Regions from separate parts of the Vogesella amnigena genome, predicted to be linked through region 3. Evidence: predicted binding sites of a transcription regulator. Region 3 holds the regulator's gene; each other region holds the start of a gene.
The links. The regulator FNR, encoded in region 3, switches genes on or off when oxygen is low (the NO sensors DNR and NnrR bind a similar motif). The targets are predictions, from matches to a motif close to TTGATNNNNATCAA.

Region 1 (4,170 bases), on a different contig from region 3:
GCACTGATGTCGGCATCGGATAGCGTGCCGGCAAAGCCGGCCATCTGGGTGGCGGTGCGGCCATCGCGGATCGTGCGCAGCACCTCGGCCGGCTTCAGCCGCTCCAGGCTTTGCGACAGCAGCGCCGGCGCCATTGCGCCCATGCGCTCGGCACCGTGACAGCTCTGGCAATGTTGCTGGTACAGCGCAGCCGGCGCAGCGGCGCTGGCGGCCAACGGTGCCAGCAACAGCAGCAGGGTAAGCAGGCACTTCATGTCCGGCCCTCCACCGCTACCCGCTGCCATGGTGTCAGCGGCGGTGGCGGCACATAGCCGGCGGCCACACCGATTTCCGCATCGCTGAGATAACAAGCCGGGTCAGCAGCCCAGTAGTCGCCACACAGCTGCCAGGCGCGCACGCGGGTGTTGCCGTTGCAGATGTCCAGATGGCTGCAGGCGGCGCAGCGCCCTGTTACCGGCCGCGGCCGCTGTTTCAGCCCGGCCATCAGCGGGTGGCTGGTATCCGGCCAGATGGCGGAAAACGGCCGCTCGCGCACATTGCCCAGCGTCACCTGCCACCACATGGTGTCCGGATGCACATTGCCTACGTTGTCGATATTGGCCACGTTCACACCGCTGGCGTTGCCGCCCCACTGCTGCAGGCGCTGGCGCAGGGTCGCCACCTCGGCCGGATAGTGCCGCGCCGCCCACTGCAGCAGGTAGACGCCGTCGGCATCGTTGTTGCCGGTAACGAAGTCGCGCGCGTCGCCTGCCAGCAGCTGCCGCTGGCAGGTATCCAGCAGCAGGTCCATCGCCCAGCGGGTGCGGGCGTGCTGTGCGTCGCAGTCGCGGTGCTTGTTGCCGCGCCCGGCGTAGTTCAGGTGCGAGAAGTAGAACTTGTGGATGCCCTCGTCCGCCACCAGCTGCAGCAGCGCCGGCAGGTCCAGCGCGTTGTCCTCGGTCATGGTGTAGCGCACGCCCACCTTGATGCCGGCATCGCGCGCCAGGCGAATGCCCTGCAGCGAGCGCTGGTACGCGCCTTCCAGGCGGCGAAAGCGGTCGTGGCTGGCCCCGATGCCGTCCAGGCTCACCCCCACATAATCGAAGCCGGTGTCGGCGATGCGGCCAACGTTGGCCGCGTCGATCAGCGTGCCGTTGCTGGACAGCCCGATATAAAAGCCCATGTCGCGCGCACGGCGGGCAATGGTGAAGATGTCCGGGCGCAGCAGCGGCTCGCCGCCGGACAGAATCAGCACCCGCACGCCAAAAGCGTACAGGTCGTCCAGTACCGCGAACACTTCACCGGTAGAAAGCTCGCCGGCGAAATCCTTGTCGGCGGAGGTGGCATAGCAATGCTGGCAGGTAAGGTTGCAGCGGCGGATCAGGTTCCAGATCACCACAGGACCAGCAGGCGACCGCGCCGGCGCCAGCGGCTGCGGATGCAGCAGGGTATGCAGGTAATGGCTCAGGCGCAGCATGACAGCCTCCGGCAATGACGATGGCGTCATCGTCGGCGCTGTCCACCAGAATCTCATTGACAGCCGTCAAGCACACGCCGGCTGCGGCGGTACCGAATCAAACGACATCAATGCGGGCAGGAATGTCGCAGCCCCCTTCATGCACAGGCAGGCATGCTTGCCGCCAACGCGGTTGACTGCAAGGAGAAACCGACCTGGCTCTGCTGACCGGGCGCATATGCCTGTCCCGCAGGCAGCTCCCTGAATTTCGATATTGGCATTCAGGATCTGGATGTCTGCCCAGCCACCAGCCGGAAAAATTGAGGCAGCGCGGCAGAGTGCAGCCCGTCAATTTAAGGACCAATTGCAAGCTTGGCCGTTAATGCTTAGCTACTTGGCAGATCGCACTATGTCATTGTTTTACTTGAAGAACGCAAGCCATTTTTATGCAAAAAGCTATTGCTGAATGAAGAGCGCTGTTCCTGATGCCGTCTGCTGGCCTGCATATTTGGTGAAAAAAAACTAAAGCGGGACGTTTTTGAGCGCGTGCAAGCCACAGGATTACAGGAGACTAAATTTGCTCGATGCGATTGTTCTGCCAGGTCTCTTGTTGAACGCTAGGTGGCTGTAGAAAGGCAGATCCAGAAACGGGTCGAAATGCAAAGGAAGGCCGGCACTCGTCGGCACAAAACATAGCAGCCAGAAATGGCAGCAAGCGTCTGAAACCCGCGACTTCAGGCGAAATAAAATTGCGAAACCAGGCAGGTGTTCCTGTTCTGGTGATAGAGGAGAATGTTGTGAGTTTGCAAGAACATGTGCTGCGAACCACTGCAGCGAATGCGTATGCCCCGCCCACAGCTACGCAAGACTGCGAGCTGCACCGAAATTTGACCTGGAAAGACGCCTTCTGGGTAACCAGTGGCGTACCTGCCGGGGTGTTGTTCGTCATTGGAGGCGTCTCGGCCACTGTCGGTCAGCCTGCATGGTTTATCTGGTTACTCGCCATCCTTATCGGCTTTGCCCAGTGCTTTACCTATGCAGAGATCTCCGGCCTCTATCCGCACAAATCCGGTGGTGCATCGGTATATGGTGCACTCGGATGGGTGCGTTACAGCAAGTTCGTTGCGCCAGTATCCGTGTGGTGCAACTGGCTGGCATGGTCGCCGATGCTGGCGTTAGGCACCAGCCTGGCCGCCGGATACACACTGAGCAGCCTGTTCCCGGCAGATTCCGCAATCAATAGCTGGCAGCTCACCCTGCTGAACCTTGGATTTATCAGCAAAGATCTGACACTGCAGGTGAACGCTACCTTCGTGCTGGCGTTGATCTTTCTGTTGATCACCTTCAAGTTGCAGCACAGCGGCGCGTCATCCGCAGCCAAGACCCAGCGCATTCTGGGCATTGCCTCTCTGACCCCCTTGCTAATCATCTCGCTGGTGCCGCTTTTCACCGATGACATGCCATCCAGTCACTTTCTGCCGCTGCTGCCGTTGTCACACGATGCTTCCGGTGCCGCAGTGATGGGCAGCTGGAATGCTGCGGGTATCAGCACCGCACTTGGCGCCATGTTCCTGGCTTGCTGGTCCACCTTCGGCTTTGAAACCGCGGTCTGTTACACCCGCGAATTCAAGGACCCGCAGCGGGATACCTTCCGTGCCATTTTCTCTTCCGGCTTGCTGTGCCTGTTCATGTTTATCCTGGTGCCGATTGCCTTTCAGGGGCACCTGGGACTGGAAGGCATGCTGGCTCCCGGCATCATTGATGGTTCGGGTGTGGCAATAGCCATGGCAAAGTTTGTCGGTGGCGGCGTGGTGGTGGTCAATGTGATCGTGGCCATGCTCGTGCTATCGGTGCTGCTGATAGTGATGACATCGATGATGGGCTCCTCGCGCACCCTGTACCAGGCCTCGGTAGATGGCTGGCTGCCGCGCTACCTGTCACATGTCAACAAACATGGCGCGCCGACTCGCGCCATGTGGACCGACCTGGGCTTCAACGTGTTCCTGTTATTGATGTCCAATTACATGTCGGTACTGGCGGTTTCCAACGTCTGTTACATGATATTTGTGTTTCTCAACCTGCAGTCCGGCTGGATTCACCGCATGGACCGCCCGGACTGGGAACGTCCGTACAAATGCAGTAGTTGGCTGCTGGGACTGGGGGCGTTTTGTGGTTTCGTCGACCTGGTGTTTGCCGGCGCCGGCGCCAATTTTCAGGGCGAAAACACCCTGCGCAATGGCCTGATCGCCGCCTTCCTGATCGTCCCGGTATTCATCTACCGCCATTATTGGCAGGACAAAGGCGTGTTTCCGGAGTCCATGCGTCGCGACATCGAATTGCCGCATGCCCGCGCCGGCATCCTGCCTTATCTCGCCTTAGTGCTGGCAGTGGCGGTAGTGTGGATTTCAGCCGAACTAAGTGTGCAAGGTTAAATCCCGTGCACCACAAGTCGGCCGAAGGCAAAGGGATGCCGAAAGCCAGCCTTCACATGGCAGGTCGAACTCCAGGTGTTGTTAGAACCGCATTAGCCTAAGTGGTGAAACCTGAACTGCCCCCTGCTTGCCTGCCACTTCTGCGGCTGCTTCCAATGCGTAAGCAGCCGTTTTTCATGCATAGGACAAGTGACAATCTTGAGCAATCACCAGATACGGCTTCACTACCCGGCTGCCCCATCGTCGCCGCAGCCCTCTCCGTCCTGCCCCTATCCACCTATACCCTGACACCGCTCTTCTTCA
Region 2 (4,170 bases), on a different contig from region 3:
GGCGCCGGTGGCGATGTCCTGCGGCGCCAGCAGCCGTGGCGCCAGCTCGGCGTAGTAGCGGATCAGCTGCACGGATTTATCGATCTCGGCCAGGCATTCGCGCAGCAGCTTGCCCACTTCCAGCGATACCAGCTCCGCCAGCGCGTGACGCTGCGCCGCCAGGTGGTCAGCCAGCAGCAGCATGCGCTCGGTGCGCGCCACGGTATCCAGCCGCGACCAGCGGTGCTGCGCCTGGCGCAGGCCGGCCAGCAGCGGTGGCAGACAGTCGGCATCGAGAGCGGGGCGGGTGAAGACCACTTCGCCGGAGGCGGGGTTACAGCTGGTGAAGGCGTTCATGGCGGCAGGGCTGGCAGAGGTAGCAGGGCAATTACAGTCGGGAGACTGTAACAAATGCGGCCAACCCTGACCATGCCGCAGGGTTGGCCGTATCGGCGGGCAGACGGCTCAGGTGGTGGTGAGATCCAGCGGTTTTTCGCCGCTGAGGAAGTAGTGAATGGTTTCCTGCACGCTCTTGATGGCATCGCCGAAGGGTAGCGGCTCGCTGCCGCGGAAGAACAGGCCCTTGCTGACCTCGCCACGGAAAGCCGCCGCCAACTTGAGGTCGATGCAGAACTGGCCGACCTTGGCCAGACCGTCGCGCAGGCCGCATACCGACAGGCAGTTCAGCGCCTGGGTGCAGCGCGCCGGGTCGGCCTTGGCATTGGCCTGCAGCTTGTCCTCGCGCTTGAGGTAGCTTTTCAGGAACGGGGTGAGGATGCCGCGCGCCGGCAGGCCGGCCACCGACATGAATTCCACGATGTCTTCCTGCTTGGCCCCGGCCAGGGTGCGCTTGAAGTTGATGTGAGCATCGCCTTCCTCGGTTACCGCGAAGGCAGTGCCGATCTGCACGCCGCTGGCGCCGTACTCGCCGAGGTAGGTCTGTACTTTCTGGTGGCTGTTCACGCCGCCGGCCACGATCAGCGGGATGCGCTCGCGCGCCAGCCCCAGGCTGTGGAACAGCTCGAAGGTTTCCTGCAGCACGCGCTGGAAGTCGAATTTGTGATCCGCCACCCCGGCGATGCTGGCGGCGCCCAGGTGGCCGCCGGCGTGGTTGGGGTGCTCGATCACGATGGCGTCCGGCAGGCGGCCTTTTTTCATCCAGCGCTTGAGCACGATGCCGATGCCGCGCGCTTCGGACAGGATGGGAATCAGCGCCACATCCGGGTGGTCGGCGGTCATCTCCGGCAGGTCCAGCGGCAGTCCGGCGCCCATCACCACCGCATGCGCGCCGGACTCGCAGGCCTGGCGCACCAGTGCGGCGTGGTCGTCCACCGCCTTCATCACGTTCACCGCCACCAGGCCATGGCCGTCGGAGGCGGCCAGCGCGGCGCGCACTTCGCGGTCCAGCGCGATGCGGTTCAGGCGGTTGATGCCCTCCTGGCCCTGCAGGTTGGCCGCATCGGCCAGCAGATCGTCATGCAGGTGGCGCAGGTCGACGCTGGCAATGGTACCCACGCCGCCCTGGCGCGCCACCGCGCCGGCCAGGCGCTTGGCGGAAATGCCGACGCCCATGCCGCCCTGCACGATGGGCAACAGCTGGCGACCACGGATGATCAGCGGGGAAAACGAGTGCGAGATGGCCATGCCGGTTCCTGCGTCAAAAAAACAAAGGCAGGATTGTCGGCAGTGGCGGCAGGGCGAGCGTTGACCGTGGTCAAGCCGGGGGAAGATGCGGCTGGCGCCGCCAGCGAAACGGGGCGCCCGGCATGTGCACCTGGCGCCCCTTGCCCGCCTTCAGGCGGCGATCAGGCTGCCAGGCCTTTCTGCAGGCCCAGCACGATGGCGTGGATACGGTTGTTGGCGTCCAGCTTGCGGATGATGTTGGCCGCATGAAACTTCACCGTACGCTCGCTGATATCCAGAATGGTGGCGATTTCCCAGTTGGTCTTGCCGTGCATCATCCAGTAGAAAATGTCGCGCTCGCGGTGTGACAGCGGGTTGTCGCCACTGCTGGCGGGGCTGATGCGTTGCATGGTGCGATGCAGGTGCGGCAGCAGGCTGCCCAGCATGCGCAGCTCGGCCCCGGGCAGGGTGCTGTCCACATGCAGTTGTGTCAGGTGGCCATTGCTGTGCAGCGACAGGCAGGCGGTGGATTCGCCGTTTTCCGCAGCGTAGAACTGCACCTCGCTTCCCATGCCCAGTCCCAGGGGATGCTGGCTGTGGTGTTGCAGTAGCGGCACGGTGCCGGCGCACAGGCGGCGCGGGGTTCCCAGCCAGCCCTGGCTGGCCGCCTGGCCATGCAGAATCTGCAGGGTGCTGGCCTTGCTCTCTTCGGCCAGGGTGTCCAGGTAGCGCAGCAGCTGCGCCTCGTCATCGAGTTGTGGCAGCGAGTGTATCCACTGCAACAACGTTGTCAGCTGAGCGTGTGTCAAGCCATTGCAGACATTGCCACAGGCAAACGGAATGCCTTTTGTCACGCAGCTCTCCTCTGTATCTGAATTATTGTGAGCCGACATGTTATCGAAGCCATGGGGCACGCCCAACCGAATTTCTACCACCCATGTTTTTTACTCATGGTTGGCATCTGGCTTTCTTGGGGCTCAACACAAACAGGGGCTGACAGCGGGGAACTGTTGTTGCAAATCGGCATCACTTTGCAAACTGGCCGGAAGGCCGGGAAGGGCTGTTACTGCCAAAATCTGCGATTCACGCCATTTGCATTTATCAGGCGATACTTAAATATCTTTAAGCAATGCCTTTTTTCACATATATTTGACAGATAAGTTGTAAATTGCACTGCTGTTTGTGTATGACACGTTTTCAAATGATGTGTGCATGGCATAACGCCCGCCATCTGCTGCGAGATCGAAACTGATGGATACATTGAAAGCCCTGATGGTCTTCATGACCACTGCCGAAAACGGCAGCTTTTCCGACGCTGCCCGCAAGCTGGGGGTTTCACCGGCTGCCGTCAGCCAGAGCATTGCCCGCCTGGAGCAGGAGTTGGAAGTGCGCTTGTTCAATCGCACCACGCGCCAGCTCACCCTTACCGAGGACGGGCGCCGTTTCTACGCACAGTGCCGGGGCCCGGTGAACAACCTGGACTCCGCCATCCAGCAGCTGAAAGCCAGCCGTGACGAGCCAGCCGGCCACCTGCGCATCAGCCTGCCCAATGCCTTTGGCCGCCGCTTCATTTTGCCGCTGATGGAAGAGTTCTGCGCCCGCTACCCGAAGATCCGCGTGTTCTTCGGCATGGACGACCACTTCAGCGACTTGATAGAAGATGGTTACGACGTGGGCGTGCGCGTGGGCATGATGCCGGACAGCCGCATGGTGGCGCGCCATCTGGCGCATATTCCGCAGTACGTGGTGGCATCGCCCGGCTACTGGGACGAGCACGGCAAGCCGCGCAACCCGGAAGAGCTGTCGGCACACGATTGCATCAACTTCCAGTTCCCCACCTCCGGCCGCCTGTACAAGTGGGAGTTCGAGCGCAGCGGCGAGCGCATTCCGCTGGAGGTATCCGGTACCTACACCGTGAACGACGTGGATGCGGTGCTGGAACTGGCGCGCCTGGGCCTGGGTGTGGCCCAGCTGCCGGGGCATGAGGTGCTTTCCGATGTGCGTGCCGGCCGGCTGGAGGCAGTGCTTACCGACTTCGTTTCCATGGAGCGCTCCATCTATATCTGCTTCCCGCACCGCGACCATATCGCGCCGCGTACTCGCGTGTTCGTGGATTTCGTGCTGGAAAAACTGGTGGATCACCCGGATATCGTCGGCGACCTGCCTGGGGTGGACCTGTCCGCCAAGCGCGCGGCGCTGGGCGACCCGCACGAAATGTAAGCGCCAGCACCTGAACAAGGGTGATGAGCAAACGCATACAAGGCCCGGCACCGCCGGGCCTTGTGCATTTGTGGCGCGAGGCGGCAGGCAAGGGCGCTGCGTGCGCTGCCATTTTCCTTGTCTGGCAAGGCTGGCAGGGCTAATGGTGGGCAAATTGGCAACAACTGTCAGCTGCGTGGCTGGAATATTTCACGCCGGTTATGTTTAACATATTAGACGTGTGCTATCGTTTGACGCATAATGCTTCAACACATAGCGTGATGTTGCGCTGCAATGTTTAAGAAATAATACGAGGAGCTGTCATGAGCCAGACTATCGAACACACCGGGTCCTACTATGCGTACTCGG
Region 3 (4,170 bases):
GGCAGCTCGTCGGCAAAGTAGTCGGCAAAGTTGATGCCGAAAGTTTCCTCGATGGCCTCTACCGACAGCGAGAAGCGGCACATCAGCGACTGGATCACGCTGCGGCGCAGGATATCGTCCTGGGTCAGCGTCATGCCGCGCAGTACCGGCAGGTGGCCGGCATCCAGCGCCGCGTAGTAGGCGTCGATGTCTTTTTCGTTCTGCGAGTAACAGGGGCCGACCTTGCCGATGGACGACACGCCCAGACCGATCATGTCGCAGTCGGCATGGGTTGAATACCCCTGGAAGTTGCGCTGCAGGCGGCCCTGCTGCAGGGCACGCGTCAGCTCGTCGTCCGGCTTGGCAAAGTGATCCATGCCGATGAACACATAGCCGGCGTCGGTGAGCTGCTGTACCGAATTCTGCAGGATGTCCAGCTTGTGCGCGGCCGTGGGCAGATCAGCCTCGTTGATGCGGCGCTGCGGCATGAACACGCTGGGCAGGTGCGCGTAGTTGTACAGCGCGATGCGGTCCGGGTTCATTGCCAGCACCTTGTCCACAGTGCGGCGCACCGAGTCGGCATTCTGCAGCGGCAGGCCGTAGATCAGGTCCACGCTCACCGACTTGAAACCGGCCTCACGCGCGGCGTTGATCACGGTAAGGGTTTCTTCCTCGCTCTGGATGCGGTTCACCGCCTGCTGCACGGCCGGGTCGAAATCCTGGATGCCCACACTCATGCGGTTGAAACCCAGCCGGCCCAGGTGCAGCACGGTGTCGCGGCCAACCTTGCGCGGGTCGATCTCGATGGAAAACTCACCATCCGGCAGCAATTCGAAATGCTTGTTAATGGCCGCCATCACCCGGCTGAGTTGCTCGTCGGACAGGAAGGTGGGTGTGCCGCCGCCAAAATGCAGCTGGATCACCTTCTCGCGGTAGCCCAGGCGTGCCGCCACCAGGGCGATTTCCTTTTCCAGGTAATCCAGGTACTGGTCGGCGCGGCTCTTGTCTTTGGTGATGATCTTGTTGCAGCCGCAGTAGTAGCAGATGGTGTTACAGAACGGCACATGCACGTACAGCGACACCGGGCGATGGCTGGCGCCAATGGCGTGCTGCTGCAGCCAGTGCTCGTAATCCTTCACCCCGAAGCCGCCGTGAAAGCGATCTGCCGTCGGGTAAGAAGTGTAGCGCGGGCCGGAACCTTCAAGTTTTTCGATAAGTTCTCGATCGAAGACGCATTGCGTCGGCTGGAACGGGGCGGTGGGTGTCATATCGTCTTGCTTGGAAAACTGGTGGTGGGCTGGTAAATTTGCGCTAATTGACACTTGGCGCGCTTTGACGCGTGTCAAGCAAGCCTCTAGCCTTGCGAAACCCGGAAACCATGACCGAGCTCACTACCTCCCTGCACACGCTGAAAGTGTCGTGCTCCAACTGCAGTCTGCGTGAACTCTGCCTGCCGGTTGGCCTCAACCGCGACGAGATGGCACAGCTGGATGCGGTGATCCGCCAGAGCCGCCGTCTGAAGCGTGGCGAGTACCTGTTCCACTCCGGCGAAGGCTTCCGTTCACTGTATGCAGTGCGTACCGGTTTCTTCAAGACCTGCGTCTCCAGCCAGGACGGCCGCGAGCAGGTAACCGGCTTCCACATGTCCGGCGAGCTGATGGGCCTGGACGGCATTTCCGCCAGCCAGCACGGCTGCGACGCCATCGCGCTGGAAGACAGCGAGGTATGCGAGCTGCCGTTCAACCGCATGGAAACCCTGGGCCGCGACATCCCCAGCCTGCAGCACCACTTCTTCCGCCTGATGAGCCGCGAGATCGTGCGCGACCAGTCGGTAATGCTGCTGCTGGGCAATATGAAGGCCGAGGAGAGGCTGGCCGCCTTCCTGCTCAACCTGTCGCAGCGTCTGTCGGCACGCGGCTTTGCCGCCTTCGACTTCATCCTGCGCATGAGCCGCGAGGAAATCGGCAGCTTCCTGGGCCTGAAACTGGAAACCGTCAGCCGCACGCTGTCCAAGTTCCAGCAACAGGGCTGGCTGAAAGTGGATCACAAGCACATTCAGGTACTGCAGCCGGAAGAGCTGAAGGCACTGGTAGCCGGCTGCGCCCAGGCCAACAGCCTGCGCTGAGCACCAGCCGCCCTTAGCGTTCGAACGCCCTGCCCCGTGCGGGGCGTTGTTGTTTGTGGGGGGATGCAGGGTGGAAAACACGTAGCCCGGATAAGCCACAGGCGCATCCGGGAACATTGGCACCTGCTCCCCGGATGCGCTGCGCTTATCCGGGCTACCAACTTGCCGTTCGAACGCCCTGCCCCGTGCGGGGCGTTGTTGTTTGTGGGGCAAGCGTGTGATGTGTAGGGCGGATGCCCCGCAGGGGCGATCCGCCAACACAAGGTTGGCCGCAAATGACGGTGGAACGCCCCGCAAGCGCCTCATAGTGGCGGAACGCCCCGTTGGGGCTTCCGCCCTACAGCACCCCTATCGACAGCGCCGCCGCCAGCGTGGCGCCCAGCTCGGCCGCCTCCTCCAGCGACTGCGGCGTCACCTCCCCCTTCACCAGCAGCGGTGGCAAGGCCTCGCGCAGCGGGTAGCCGCTGGCGATGCGGCGAATCGCGGTGAGTGCGCCCTGGCCGTCGTTGCCGGCGCTGATGATCGCCGCGTACGGCAGCCCCTCCACCTTTCCCTGCGCCGGGTAGAAGGTGCGGTCGAGAAAATCCTTCAGCGCACCGGCCATGTAGCCGAAGTTTTCCGGCGTGGCCAGCACCAGCGCCTGGCTGGCCAGCAGGTCGTCGATGCCGGCCTGCAGCGCCGGCAGCACGCGAACCACCACGTTCTCCTCGCCACCTGCCGCCGCTGCAGCAGCAGTGACCAGTGCGTGGGTATGGCCGCTCTGGCTGGCGTAGACGAACAGCAGGGTCTTCATGCCGCGCTCACGATGCGGCCAACGTGCGCTGCAGCTCGGCCAGCATGCCGGGCAGCGGCCAGTCGTCGCGCACCACGAAACCACGCGCAATCTCGTGCCAGTCGCCCCCCTCCCCTGGCGCCAACTCGGCCACCAGTCGCGCACCATCAGCCTCGGCCAGCTGGGCCTGCAGTTGCGGCAGGATCAGCACCGCATCGGCGGCGGCGCGCGCCGGCGCCAGCCAGCACAAGCGTGGCAGCAGCAGCCAGCGGCTGTCGGCGCCATGCTGCGGCCAAGGCTCGGACAAGCGCCGCCACCAGCCACGGCAGGCATCGGCATTACACGGGAATTGCGGCTGCGGCGCATGCGGATAGAACAGCCAGCCGGTGAGGCGGCTGTAGGCCGGACAGCCGGCAAAACCGTCCGGCAGCTGTGCCGCCGGGTGGCAACTCAGCGCCAGCTGGCTGGCAAGCTTGCGGTATTTCAACGGCCAGGCATCGCGCAGGCTGGGGCCGACCAGCTCGCCGCTGGCGTCGTCCAGCTGCAGGTAGAACTTGCTGGCAGCCTCCAGGTGCAGCGGCTGGCCATCGACACGCAGCAGAAAGTCGAATTCGCCGACGCTGCGGCCGTGCTCGGCCAGCGGCAGGTTGGCCGCCACGCAGTCGATGTGCGGCGCGTGCATGAACCAGAACGCCAGCAGCTGCTCGGCGTACACGCCCAGCCGCCGCGTGGGCCGCACCGCCAGCCAGTCCAGTAGCGGCTGTGGCACGGCGTCCAGGGCAAGCAGTTGCGGCCAACCCTGCGGCCCCAGCAGGCGGGCGCAGTCGATTTCGGCGCCGCTGTGCCACGGTGGTGGCGCGGTAAGCAGAAAGGCCAGATCGCGCACCGGCTGGCAGCGCAGTGCCGTATAGGGTTCGGCCAGCCGGTGGCGATAGCTCATGATGTACTGTCGTCCTCGACATCGGGCGTGCTGCCCTGCCCCTTGCCCGCCAGGCGCTGTGCCTGCTTGTAGAAGCCGCGCAGGATATCGATCTCCTCGCGCAGCAGGCCGGCGCGGTGGAACATGGTGCGCAGGCGGCGGATCATGCGTTCGCTGTTGCGGCGACGGTAGTAGCCTATGTCTTCCAGCGTGGCGTCCAGGTGGTCCACCATGCCGTCCACCTCGCCCTGGGTGGCACTGTTGCCGTCCGGCTTCAGGTAATCGACGTTCACCCCGGTGTGGCTGAACAGCTCGTAGGTCATCACCTGCACCGCCATGGCGAGGTTCAGCGAGAAGTAGTCCGGGTTGCCGGGA

Region 1: the regulator FNR is predicted to act here: its motif matches at 1,513-1,526, upstream of nirJ (heme d1 biosynthesis radical SAM protein NirJ).
Region 2: the regulator FNR is predicted to act here: its motif matches at 1,684-1,697, upstream of ACFOKJ_RS01515 (NAD(P)H-dependent flavin oxidoreductase).

The regions. Positions count from the first base shown of each region.
Region 1 covers NZ_JBHRYH010000017.1:27,411-31,580, forward strand. The annotation lists gene ACFOKJ_RS07410 (cytochrome D1 domain-containing protein) at 1-254, opposite strand, end outside; gene nirJ (heme d1 biosynthesis radical SAM protein NirJ) at 251-1,456, opposite strand; gene ACFOKJ_RS07420 (APC family permease) at 2,185-3,867, shown strand; gene ahbB (siroheme decarboxylase subunit beta) at 4,145-4,170, opposite strand, start outside.
Region 2 covers NZ_JBHRYH010000002.1:233,454-237,623, forward strand. The annotation lists gene ACFOKJ_RS01510 (aldehyde dehydrogenase family protein) at 1-336, opposite strand, end outside; gene ACFOKJ_RS01515 (NAD(P)H-dependent flavin oxidoreductase) at 445-1,617, opposite strand; gene ACFOKJ_RS01520 (helix-turn-helix transcriptional regulator) at 1,785-2,456, opposite strand; gene ACFOKJ_RS01525 (LysR family transcriptional regulator) at 2,854-3,822, shown strand; gene ACFOKJ_RS01530 (NAD(P)/FAD-dependent oxidoreductase) at 4,125-4,170, shown strand, end outside.
Region 3 covers NZ_JBHRYH010000018.1:38,315-42,484, forward strand. The annotation lists gene hemN (oxygen-independent coproporphyrinogen III oxidase) at 1-1,247, opposite strand, end outside; gene fnr (fumarate/nitrate reduction transcriptional regulator Fnr) at 1,358-2,104, shown strand; gene ACFOKJ_RS08710 (NAD(P)H-dependent oxidoreductase) at 2,442-2,897, opposite strand; gene ACFOKJ_RS08715 (DUF1853 family protein) at 2,905-3,816, opposite strand; gene ACFOKJ_RS08720 (RNA methyltransferase) at 3,813-4,170, opposite strand, start outside.